One region of the Photobacterium piscicola genome, then DNA from elsewhere that is predicted to be linked to it. Evidence: riboswitches for the same ligand, from Rfam matches in the RefSeq annotation. Region 1 holds a riboswitch; the other holds the start of a gene.

Region 1 (6,161 bases):
TTATTTACGCAGTAGCATTGTGGATCGCTGGCATTGGTCAAGGTTATATGTGGTTACAACAAGAGCCAAATGGCAGCTTAACTTATAGTTTTGTAGATGCAATGAACTTTTCCTCACCATGGATGTTGGCGCGTTTCATCGGTGGTGTCAGCTTTGTATTTGGGTTAGTACTAATGATATATAACCTTTATCGCACCCTAAAACAGCCATTAACAACCCCATCCTCAACTGAGGAGATCAATGAACATGCTTAATAAAGATTTCACACAATCGGTGTTTATCTTAATTATTTCCACCGTCATTGTTGCCAGTATTTCTTTTCTTGTTTGGGTGCTACCCGCATTCTTTTATCAAGACAAACTAATTGCAGAATCCAGTGCTAAACCACTGACAGCATTAGAAGTCGAAGGCCGAGATGTCTACATCAGTGAGGGCTGTCATACTTGCCATACTATGATGGTGCGCCCCTTAGATGCAGAAATAAAACGTTATGGCCGCTATAGCCGAGAAAGCGATGACATTTATGAATTTCCTAATTTATGGGGATCTAAACGTACCGGCCCTGATCTCACCAATCTTGGACGCAAATACTCTGATCAATGGCATGCTATACACCTCAATAATCCACGTGATGTTGTACCCACCTCTATCATGCCCGCCTATCCTTGGTTATTTGAACAGGTGCTAGATGGAGAAGATGCAGAAGCAAAACTCAAAGCATTACGCATATTAGGTGTGCCTTATAATGATAAAGAAATACAACAAGCACGCCTTGCCGTTAAAGGTCATACCAAAGCTGAGGCACTGATTGCTTATTTACAAAGTCTAGGACACGAGCAGGGAGTACAGCAATGAACACTTTCTGGAGCAATTGGGTTACATTATTGACCTTACTGTTTTTAATTTTTATGCTCATCGTCGTGGTGTATTATTGGCGAAAAAATCATACTGCAGATAAAGATAAAACAGTTGATAGTTTTGATAACATTCAAGAAAACGATGCTGCTGTTCCTAAGTTATTATTGTTCTCTTATGGCATTGCATTTCTATTCGCTGCTATATTTTTAGTGCTTTACCCTGGACTTGGTAACTGGCAAGGCTTAATGGCATGGAAATCAACCAGTGAAGCTACTCAGCCTCATGCGACTGATTTAAAAGCACAAATCATACAAGCAAAACTCAGCGACAGTTCATATCTGCAATTGAGCCAAGACGATACCATAGTAACCACGGGTAAAGCCCTGTTTCAAACCCATTGTGCCGCTTGTCATTTGAGTGAAGCGGAAGGTCAAACCCACTTTCCTAACTTAACTGATGATGTGTGGCTTTATGGCGGTACAGATAAAGATATTTATCACTCCATTACTCAAGGCCGTAATGGTGTTATGGCGGGTTGGAAAACTATTCTATCTGCTGAAGATATCAATCATGTCGCCACTTATATTGCCTCGTTACAAGCTGATCGTATTCTTTCAGCATCAAGTTTTGCATTACAGCAAGGTAAAACTGTCTTTAATAAAAACTGTACCAGTTGTCACGGTAGTGATGCAAAAGGCAATCAATTACTAGGTGCACCCAATTTAACCGATAATATCTGGTTACATAATGGCAGTATTGAGGGCATTACGCATACCATAAACAATGGTCTTAATAATGTTATGCCAGCCTTTGCCCAGCAACTTTCTGATGCTGAAATTCAAGCATTAGGCGCCTATCTACGTCATCAAAATACTGTTCGTAAAACCGAAATTGCCCAATTAAACAAAGAGCAAATTACTCAAGGACAATATCTCGCTTACGCTGGAGACTGCGTTGCTTGTCATACTGGTGAAGGTGGCGAATTATTTGGTGGCGGATTAGGTTTTGTTACTCCATTTGGTACATTGTATTCCACTAATATTTCATCGCACCCTGAATTTGGAATTGGTGATTACACATATACTGAGTTTTATGATGCTCTGCATAAAGGTAAAGGCAAACACGGCTATCTTTATCCTGCAATGCCCTACTCTTCTTATCAATACATCACTGATGCTGATACCAAAGCATTGTGGGTATACATGCAATCACTCGATTATGTGAATACTCGTAATTTAGATAACCAAATGATGTTTCCAAGTAATATTCGCTTAGGCTTATTAGGTTGGAATATCGCATTTCTTGATACCGACCCATTACAATATCCAGCCAACAGCACTGAAACTTGGCGTCGAGGTAAATATTTAACCATGAGCTTAGGTCACTGTTCTGAGTGCCACACACCACGAAATATTGCTCAAGCGTTAATTGCCGATAAGCTCTTTCAAGGTAATTTAATTGATGGTTGGATGGCACCTGATATTACCGCAACCGAGCTTTATCAAGATCGCTGGGATGTAAATTCACTGACTGATTTTCTTAAAACAGGCCATTCCGAAAAAGGCACCGCATTTGGTGGTATGGCGGAAGTGGTAAAAAACAGTACCCGCTATTTAACCCGTGAAGATGTCAGTGCTATTGCGGAATACCTTATTACAGGCGACAAATATAACGTATTAGATAAATCGGTTGGTCAAATTACACCACCAGGCTTTGGTGATTTAACGCCAGCACAAATAAACATTCAGAATCCTAATTTAGCTGAAGGTTCTGCCGATCAACAAACTAAAGATCAACAATTATATGGGCTGTACATTCAAACCTGTGGTGCTTGTCATGGTCCAGATGGTAAAGGTCGCGAAGGTATTGCACCAGCACTGCTTAATAATGGCATCATCATGCATAAAGATCCGTATGACACTATTGCCGTTACTATTCGAGGCTTAATGCCAAACTTCTTAGAACAAGAAATAGATTTTATGCCAATGAGTAGTTTTAACACCGTTTTAAATGATGCTGATTTGGCTCAATTAATTACATTTGTACGTCAAAAATTAGGGGGAAGAAATATCCCTGTGACAGAAAAAGAGGTAACTAAAATTCGTCAAGATCTTATCAAAGCAGGATTTGCAGGCAATATTCATAATATGACCCAACCGATAAATGAGGCTCCTGAATAACGAAACAATATGCAACAATAACGAAATAAGCATGCGCTAACTGATTGAAACTATAATCAGTTAGCTGAGCTGCTGTATTTTAAACCTATTACACAATTTAGCATTATTTTTTATTGCTTGTGAGAAATATCTAGGTATAGTCAAGACTAATCCTTTGAGTAGAGGCGCGCTGCCTAAAAGTATTCGGTTGGAGGGAGATCCCCAATGAGAGCCGAAGAAAGGAGTCAGCGCCGAAGTAATTATTGAGTCATCAATAATCGCTGGTTCTGTATTTAATAAGTACAGAACTGCCATAGTTATGTTGTCTATGGAGCGCTACCCTAAGGGATAAGAAGTATTATTTCTAAAGAAATCTGTTTCTCTATCCTTTCGGTAGATCTCCACCTTATTATAGGTGTTTAAGAGATCCATGAATTTAGTTCAATATTCTGATTCATTATTATCAGTAGTTCCCGCACTACTGGCAGTTATTCTTGCAATTACTACCCGCCGCGTATTGTTATCTTTAGGCGTGGGCATTGTTGCAGGATCAATCCTTCTAAATAATTTCAACCCACTCGCAGCACTACAATATCTTTTACATCAAATTCTTGGCTTAGTTTGGGCTGATGGTGCGATCAATACCAGTAACGTTAACATGTTATTATTTATGTTATTACTCGGTGGTTTGATTAGCTTAATGACCGCAACAGGCGCAACCAAGGCATTTGCTGAATGGGGTGTTCGTCGCTGTAAAGATCGTCGCAGTGCCAATATCTTAACGGGTATGATGGTATTTGCCTTCTTTATTGATGACTTCTTCCACAGCTTATCTGTTGGACCTATTTGTCGCCCCGTAACTGACCGTTTTCAAATTTCACGTGCAAAATTAGCTTACCTGTTAGATTCAACCGCAGCACCGGTATGTGTTATTACCCCTATTTCATCGTGGGGCGCATATATCATTGCGATCCTTGGTGGTATTTTGGTGACCAACGATATTACTGAAACGAGTCCGATTTCATTATTCGTACAGATGATTCCAATGAATCTGTATGCTGTGTTTACCTTATTAATGGTGCTTGTGGTTATCACGTTCCAACTTGATATTGGTCCAATGCGTAAGCACGAAGAGCGCGCACGTGATGGCCAACTTTGGGATGAATCAAAAGGTCACCCAAAAGGGCTAGAAATCACCACAGAAGGTGAAGGTAATGGCACCATGATTGATATGGTCTTACCGATTCTTACTCTGACTGTTTCTAGCGTTGTGTTTATGATCATCAGTGGCGCAGAAGTTTTAGCCGCTAAAGGTCTGGCATTTAGCTTAATTGGCTCAATCGAGCATACAGATGTCGGTTCATCATTAGTGTATGCCGCATTATGTAGTCTTGTAGTATCCATTGTGTTGGCACTGCGCTTAAAGTTACCACTAAAAACATGGTTAACAGCTGCACCTCAAGGTGTTCAAGCGATGATGCCAGCAATTATCATTCTGTTATTTGCATGGACAATTGGTACTGTTGTCAGCGATATGGAAACTGGCCAATACTTAGCATCATTAACAAAATATGGCCTACCTGTTGAGTTACTGCCTGCATTAGTGTTCTTACTTTCATGTGGTATGTCTTTTGCGACCGGCACTAGTTGGGGTACATTTGGTATCATGCTGCCATTGGCAGGTGATATGGCGATTGCAAGTGATGTTAACTTATTAATGCCTATGCTATCAGCAGTATTAGCAGGTTCTGTCTTTGGTGATCACAGTTCACCGATTTCAAGCACCAGTATTTTGTCAGCAACAGGTGCAGGCAGTCATCACATGGATCACGTTATGACGCAGTTACCTTACGCATTAACTGTCGCTTTCGGTGCTTTCCTTGGCTACCTTGTAATGGGTATAACAGGCTCAACCATTATCGGTATTGCAGTAAGTTCAGTCTGGTTCATCGGTTGTTGTGTCTACCATGTGCGCCAAGATAAGAAACAACAACTCGTTGTAGCGACACAAACTCATTAACAACAACCGCTATTAACGATAATCCCCGTTCGTTTTCGTGCTTATTTGATTTATTCTATAGCACTAAACCGCGGGGATTTTTTTGATCAGGAGAGAAGTAATGGAATATTTACACACTATGGTACGTGTCAGTGATTTAGATGCCTCACTGGACTTTTACTGCAATAAATTAGGGTTAGTTGAAACAAATAGAAAAGAAAGTGAACGTGGGCGTTTTACATTAGTATTTTTAGCCGCACCCGCTCAAGTACAAACGGCGGCTCAAACACAATCGCCATTATTAGAATTAACCTACAATTGGGATGCTGAAGCCTATACTGGCGGCCGTAATTTTGGTCATCTTGCATTTCGTGTTGATGATATTTATCAATTATGCCAACACTTACAAGACAGCGGCGTGACGATTAATCGCCCACCCCGTGATGGTCATATGGCTTTTGTCCGTTCGCCTGATGGTATTTCAATTGAATTACTGCAAAAAGGTGAGCCGTTATCCCCTGCTGAACCGTGGGTTTCACAAGCTAACATTGGTGAATGGTAACCATTAATCAATGCTGCCACAGGCATATCCCGTATTCCTGTGGCGATCATTGATTAGCATAACTATTTATAAAACAACGATACCTAAATTACCTAATAGTTGCTCTTGTTGCCAATCACAAATTTGAGCCCCTTCCAAAGACACTCGGCGAACATCAACATTATCAAGATCAACATGGCATAGGTTAGCTTCATTAAATATCGCTTGTTGCCATTGCTCACTTGAAAATTCACCACGGCTTAAATCAGAACCTTTAAATGACACGCCGATTAAATTAGCGCCACGCCAACGGTTTTCAAATAGCTCACATTTTTCAAGCATCACACTTTCTAAGTTGGCATAGCTCAAATCACATCCAGAAATAAATGCCGAACAAAAAAAAGAATTATGCGTAATGTAATTAGCAAAAGACGCATAATGGAAATCAGCACCTTTAAGATTACATTGGTGCAATTCAATACCAAAGCATTGTGCGTTACGAAAATTTGCCATCGCTAAATTACAACCTTTAAAACTGGCATCTTTTAATTTCGTATAAGCAAAACTGCAACCGTCAGTCTCTCCTGCTTCAATAAAGCTACAA
Region 2 (6,161 bases), 1.0 Mb from region 1:
ATTGCAACAGGTACTCCCGAACAAGTTGCACTTGTTGCTGGATCCCATACTGCGAGGTTTCTTAAGCCTCTACTTAACATCTAATTATAAAGTGTAATTAAGCCCTATCAAACAGGTTGGCAATAGTCAGCCTGTTTGTTTTTTTACTCAGGACTCACCATGACAGTGTTACAACTTCAAGGTACGAAATTAGAACAGAAACGGATTTCTAAGCCTTTATCTTTAGTGCGATTATTCTTAGCCAGCGTTGGTATATTTTTTATCGTTGCAATGCACTACTTTCAGCACAACCCTGGCGGTTCAGGACTTGAGCTATCTTTTAATGCCAGTGCATGGATTCCATTTAGCTTTGCCATTAGTTGCGGTTTATTAGAAATTTGTCGTCAAAAAATTTGGCGTTACTCTCGTATGACGTTAATTTTATTTGGTAGCTGTCTACTTCTGTCACTTCCCGTTTTTTATGCTAATGCCGATGGCTTTGGCACTTCAAACCGCTTACTCACCCTCTGGGCTGGTTTTTTATTTTTCATTAGCTTACAACAGTTTGTTTTTACTCATAATCAACGCCAACGACTCTTGTGGTTTATCACGATTGCAGTATTGATCGAAGCGGCTTTTGGATGGTATCAATTTTTAGGATTATCTGCGCACAACCGTTTTGGTTATGACGTTATTGCTAACCGCCCTTACGGTATCTTCCAACAACCCAATGTGATGGCAAGCTTCTTAGCGACAGGGCTTGTTATTGCCGCTTATCTATTAGCACGCTTACCCCGCTATCGAGGTAAATGGGCCTGGCAACACCTTATCTTACTCGCTGTTCCTGTCGTAACGATTCCACTACTGGTGGTACTAAACTCACGTACAGGTTGGTTGGGTGCAAGCATTGGTTCATTATTAATGCTGCCTTATTTGTTTCGCTTTGCGGCAAAATATCAACAGCGTATGTGGGGCTTAATGTTATTATTAGGCATGGCATTAGCATGGCAATTTAGTTCAACTACCAACAGCTCTTTTTCACAGGATGTTCGTATCACATTAGATAGTCCACGAGAAATACATATACCACAAGCTTATGAAATGTTTACCACTAAGCCCCTAACAGGTTATGGCTATGGTAAATTTGAAGTCACCTACATCACCCAAACCGCATTATGGCATCAGCGAGATCCATCGCATCAAGCTGCGGGGATACCAAGCTTAGATCACCCGCATAATGAATTACTTTTTTGGGCTGTAGAAGGTGGAATTGTACCGTTGCTGGGGTTAATCATTGCAGCATTAGCGGTCATGATTAGCATCAAGAAAGCCCCAAATAGTACTCAGTTAGCGTTAGTTGGCTTATTTTTCCCAATCGTATTACATACGCAACTGGAATATCCGTTTTATCACTCACTTGCCCATTGGATCATGTTTATTATTTTGATCTTCTGGGTCGATAATCTCACCACCAAATACCATCGCTATCAAACTCAATATGTACTTGCACTTAAAGTCAGTGCCATCACAATACCGATAATGGTAACCAGTTTTATGATCACCACCTTATATTCAGGATGGTTACTGACTAAGTTTGAAACAACACGTCCAGTTGATATCAATTATTTAGTCAAAGTGAATAATCCATGGGCATGGCAAGATCGCTTTGAGTGGGATTTACACCACACCCAATTACAAGTTGGGATCGCCACCAATAAACCCCAATTGGTGACAGATTATATTATTTGGGCTAATCAAAAAGCCCTCACTTGGCCACGACCAGCGTTATATCAGAACTTAGTATTAGCATATAACGATCAAGGTAACACTGCTCAAGCTGAGCAAGTGGCGGCAGAAGCACAACAACTATTTCCAAGCCTCACACAACTTAGCGCCGCAACAACCACAACGTCACCAGCAAAGTAACCATGACGAACAACCATCAATGGCGAACGCTATCGCTATTGATGGTTCATCACTACTTTATTTCAATGTGCTTTCAAGGGCTTTAAGGCATAAAGCGACATTTTCACTGCGCGCAGCATAACCCATCAATCCAATCCGCCATGCTTTACCTGCAAGCGAGCCTAATCCTGCACCAATTTCTAGATTATAACGCTCTAATAAAGTCGATCTTACCGCGGCGTCATCGACGCCTTCTGGAATATAAACCGCATTAAGCTGAGGTAGCCTATACTCCTCTGCAACCACAAATTCAATCCCTAGCGCTTCAAGTCCAGCCTTTAATTCAAGATGCGTCCGTTGATGTCGTTGCCAAGCTTGCTCTAACCCTTCGTTATGTAACAACACTAAAGCTTCATGTAGAGCGTATAAACTATTAACAGGCGCAGTATGGTGATAACTACGTTTACCTTCACCACTCCAATACCCCAGCACTAAACTTTGATCTAAAAACCAACTTTGCACTGCTGTTTTACGTTGCTGAATTTTATTTATAGCTTGCTCGGAAAACGTCAGTGGCGATAATCCAGGTACACAAGATAAACACTTCTGACTACCAGAATAAACCGCATCAAGTTGCCACTCATCCACCAGCAACGGTACGCCACCTAAAGATGTTACGGCATCAACAATGGTTAAACAGCCATACTTTCGTGCAATTTCAGCCAAGGTTTTTGCATCAGATAATGCGCCAGTTGACGTTTCTGCATGTACAAAAGCAACAATTTTAATATCAGGATCGGTCTGTAATGCTTGTTCAACCAAAGCAGGAGATACAGGCTCGCCCCATGCATTATCAACCATAATGGCTATACCGCCACAGCGTTCAACGTTCTCTCGCATACGATCGCCAAATACACCATTACGGCAAACTAATACTTTATCTCCCGCCTCAACCAAATTAACAAAACAGGCTTCCATACCCGCACTACCTGGCGCTGACACCGCAATCGTAAACGTATTTTTCGTTTGAAATGCATATTGTAGTAGCTGCTTGAGCTCATCCATCATTTTAATAAATAGCGGATCAAGGTGACCAATTGTCGGTCGGCTTAGTGCTTGTAATACTTGTGGATAGATATCAGAGGGCCCCGGTCCCATAAGTGTTCTTTGAGGCGGTATAAAACTGGTGATAGGCATAGATTCAACTCCATTAAATCATGATTATTATCAATAGGGTGATGGAAAGATTAATCGTTATTACAGAGTATTAGAGCAATGCCAAAGCTGCAAGTAACGACCTGAGATCCTGTTAGTTATACCTACTTTTTGTTAACTATCGAGAAATTATCATTTAACAATTGACAACTAAGGGCGATTTCCTATTCAATAACAACAGTGATTATTCACGACAGAAGAGGTGCGTTACCTAGGTAGCAAAATTGAAGGGCCCAACCCTAAATCAATTTTGTGAGGGAGAGTAGCGCCGAGATATCACCTGTTTGGGGCAGATGATATCGGCTATGAGAGTTGAATCTCTCAGGCTGTCATCTAAGTCAGGTTGACTATGATGGGGAGCTTCTGGGTAGCCGCACCAGCGTTACTGCCTATTACCTCCTCGACAATGGACGTCGGGAATTCTTCCGAAGCAAAAAGTCTACTTTGCAGTATTTACGATATAAGGGAGAACACCGTAATGAGCATGCTTTCGACCACCACAACCAACCCAGTGATTGTGGCCAAATTTGGTGGCACCAGTGTCGCCAACTATGCCGCGATGTGTCGCAGTGCCAATATTGTTATTGCCAATCCACACACCAAAATAGTGTTAATAAGTGCTTGCTCAGGCGTGACCAATGTACTGGTCGCCTTAGCCAAAGGCATTAGTGATACCACTTTACGCCAACAACATTTACAGCAATTAACCGATACTCACCAACAAATACTGGATCAGCTTCAACATCCACATACGGTTAGTGGTGCTATTGATACTTTGTTTGATGATATTGCCTCCGCCTCAGCACAGGCTGCGATAGCATCATCACCACAACTTACCGATAAATTAGTCAGTCATGGCGAGCTATTATCAACTTACCTTTTTAGCCAAATTTTAGTTGAGATGAATGCTGCTGCGATACGATTTGATATTCGAGATGTAATGCGAACAGATAATCAATTTGGCAAAGCGATTCCACAGCCAGCACTTATTCGTCAATTAGCTCAACAACATTTAGTGCCACTTATCGATACTCAGATTGTGGTTTCACAAGGCTTTATTGGCCGTGATGAGCTTGGCAATACCACCACACTAGGGCGAGGTGGCAGTGATTATAGTGCAGCATTAATTGCAGAAGCCGTTGATGCGACCACGCTAGAGATCTGGACCGATGTTCCGGGAATGTACACTACCGATCCTCGCATTACAGCTGCAGCAAAACCGATCAAAGAAATCAGCTTTAGTGAAGCCTCTGAAATGGCCAATTTTGGTGCTAAGATCCTCCATCCATCAACACTGGTTCCAGCCATTCGCCACCAAATTCCAGTATTTATTGGTTCATCAACAGCGCCGCAACAAGGTGGAACATGGATCAGAAAAACCGTGAATCAAGCGCCACTCTTTAGAGCACTAGCATTGCGTGGAAATCAGACTATGGTGACACTCACCAGTCTTAATATGTTTCAAGCTTATGGCTTTTTAGCCGAAGTGTTTCGTATTTTGGCAGAACATAAAATCTCGGTCGATTTAATAACCACCTCAGAAGTCAGTGTCTCGTTAACGCTCGATCAAACCGATACTGGCGGTGGTGCCCCAACATTACCTTCCGCTGCCGTTGAACAATTAAATCAATTGTGCCGTGTTGATATTGAACAGGGATTATCGTTAGTGGCGTTGATTGGTAATCATATGAGTGACAGTAAAGGCTCAGCCAAGCATATCTTTGGCGCACTTGATGCGTATAATTTACGCCTTATTTGTTATGGTGCTAGCCCGCATAATCTGTGCTTTTTAGTCCATGAAGCCGATGCTAAATCAGTCATAACAACCCTGCACCAACAACTTTTAGAATAATCACTATCAGCATCAACGAGAAAAAAGATAAAAAAAAGGCGCAATGTTTGCGCCTTTTTTATTTTAACCTAATGATTATTTTACAAATTAGGCCCTAACCACTTTTCAGCTTCGATCAAATCCCAACCTTTGCGATCAGCATAACTTGCTAACTGATCATGCTGGATCTGTGCGACAGCAAAGTAGCGCGCATCTGGGTGTGAGAAATACCAACCAGATACTGCAGCCCCCGGCCACATGGCATAACTTTCGGTCAACACCATGCCAGTATTGGCTTCTGCATCCAATAACTGCCAAATCGCCCCTTTTTCGGTATGTTCAGGACAAGCGGCATACCCAGGAGCTGGACGAATACCTTGGTACTTTTCACGAATCAAATCGTCATTATTAAGATCTTCATCAGCGGCATAACCCCAGATTTGTTTACGTACCATTTGATGCATACACTCAGCAAACGCTTCTGCAAGTCGATCCGCCACCGCCTGAATCATGATCGCATTATAATCGTCACCTTGCGCTTTAAACTGATCAGCAATATCGTATTCACCAATCCCACCCGTCACTGCAAAAGCACCAATCCAATCGGCTTTGCCGCTTTCTTTTGGGGCAATATAATCAGATAAACAATAATTTGGCCCTTTGGGCTTCTTGGTTTGTTGGCGTAAACCATGCAATATCGTTAGTACTTCAGTACGAGTATCATCGGTATATACTTCAATATCATCACCAATATTATTGGCAGGAAATAACCCACACACGCCATTAGCTTTGATCATGCCTGTACGTTCAATGTCATCAAGGATCTTATTAGCGTCGTTAAATAACTTGGTTGCTTCAACCCCAACAACTTCATGGCGTAAAATGGTTGGATATTTACCACTCAATGACCAAGTCATAAAAAAGGGTGTCCAATCGATATATTGGCGTAATTTAGCCACCGGGAAATCGGTAAAAGTATGCACACCCGCTTGTTTTGGTTGCGGCGGCGTATAATTTTCCCAATCAAGCATTACCGCATTTGCACGAGCTTGATCTAAGGTGATTGGAGGCGTTCGTGGCTTTTTACGTGCATGCTGTTCACGTACAACATCATATTCAGCAGCTAGGCGCTCAACAAATGCTGGCTTCTGGTGCTCTGATAATAATGCCGAACAGACACCAACAGCGCGTGAGGCATTAGAGACATACACCACCGGTTGTTGATAATTTT

What was found. A riboswitch is a leader RNA that binds a small molecule or an ion and turns the genes downstream of it on or off. The one in region 1 is predicted to bind lysine.
Region 2: another riboswitch for lysine. It lies ahead of lysC (lysine-sensitive aspartokinase 3); the one in region 1 lies ahead of ACJZU6_RS08030 (Na+/H+ antiporter NhaC family protein).

Annotation. Positions count from the first base shown of each region.
Region 1 covers NZ_CP175534.1:1,671,589-1,677,749, reverse strand. Annotated here, with positions in the region: gene ccoN (cytochrome-c oxidase, cbb3-type subunit I) at 1-254, shown strand, start outside; gene ccoO (cytochrome-c oxidase, cbb3-type subunit II) at 247-855, shown strand; gene ccoP (cytochrome-c oxidase, cbb3-type subunit III) at 852-3,038, shown strand; lysine riboswitch at 3,190-3,364, shown strand; gene ACJZU6_RS08030 (Na+/H+ antiporter NhaC family protein) at 3,448-5,037, shown strand; gene ACJZU6_RS08025 (VOC family protein) at 5,138-5,578, shown strand; gene ACJZU6_RS08020 (Qnr family pentapeptide repeat protein) at 5,645-6,161, opposite strand, start outside.
Region 2 covers NZ_CP175534.1:647,985-654,145, reverse strand. Annotated here, with positions in the region: gene uvrA (excinuclease ABC subunit UvrA) at 1-84, shown strand, start outside; gene ACJZU6_RS03185 (Wzy polymerase domain-containing protein) at 160-1,905, shown strand; gene ACJZU6_RS03180 (pyridoxal-phosphate-dependent aminotransferase family protein) at 1,963-3,081, opposite strand; lysine riboswitch at 3,289-3,470, shown strand; gene lysC (lysine-sensitive aspartokinase 3) at 3,584-4,951, shown strand; gene metH (methionine synthase) at 5,032-6,161, opposite strand, start outside.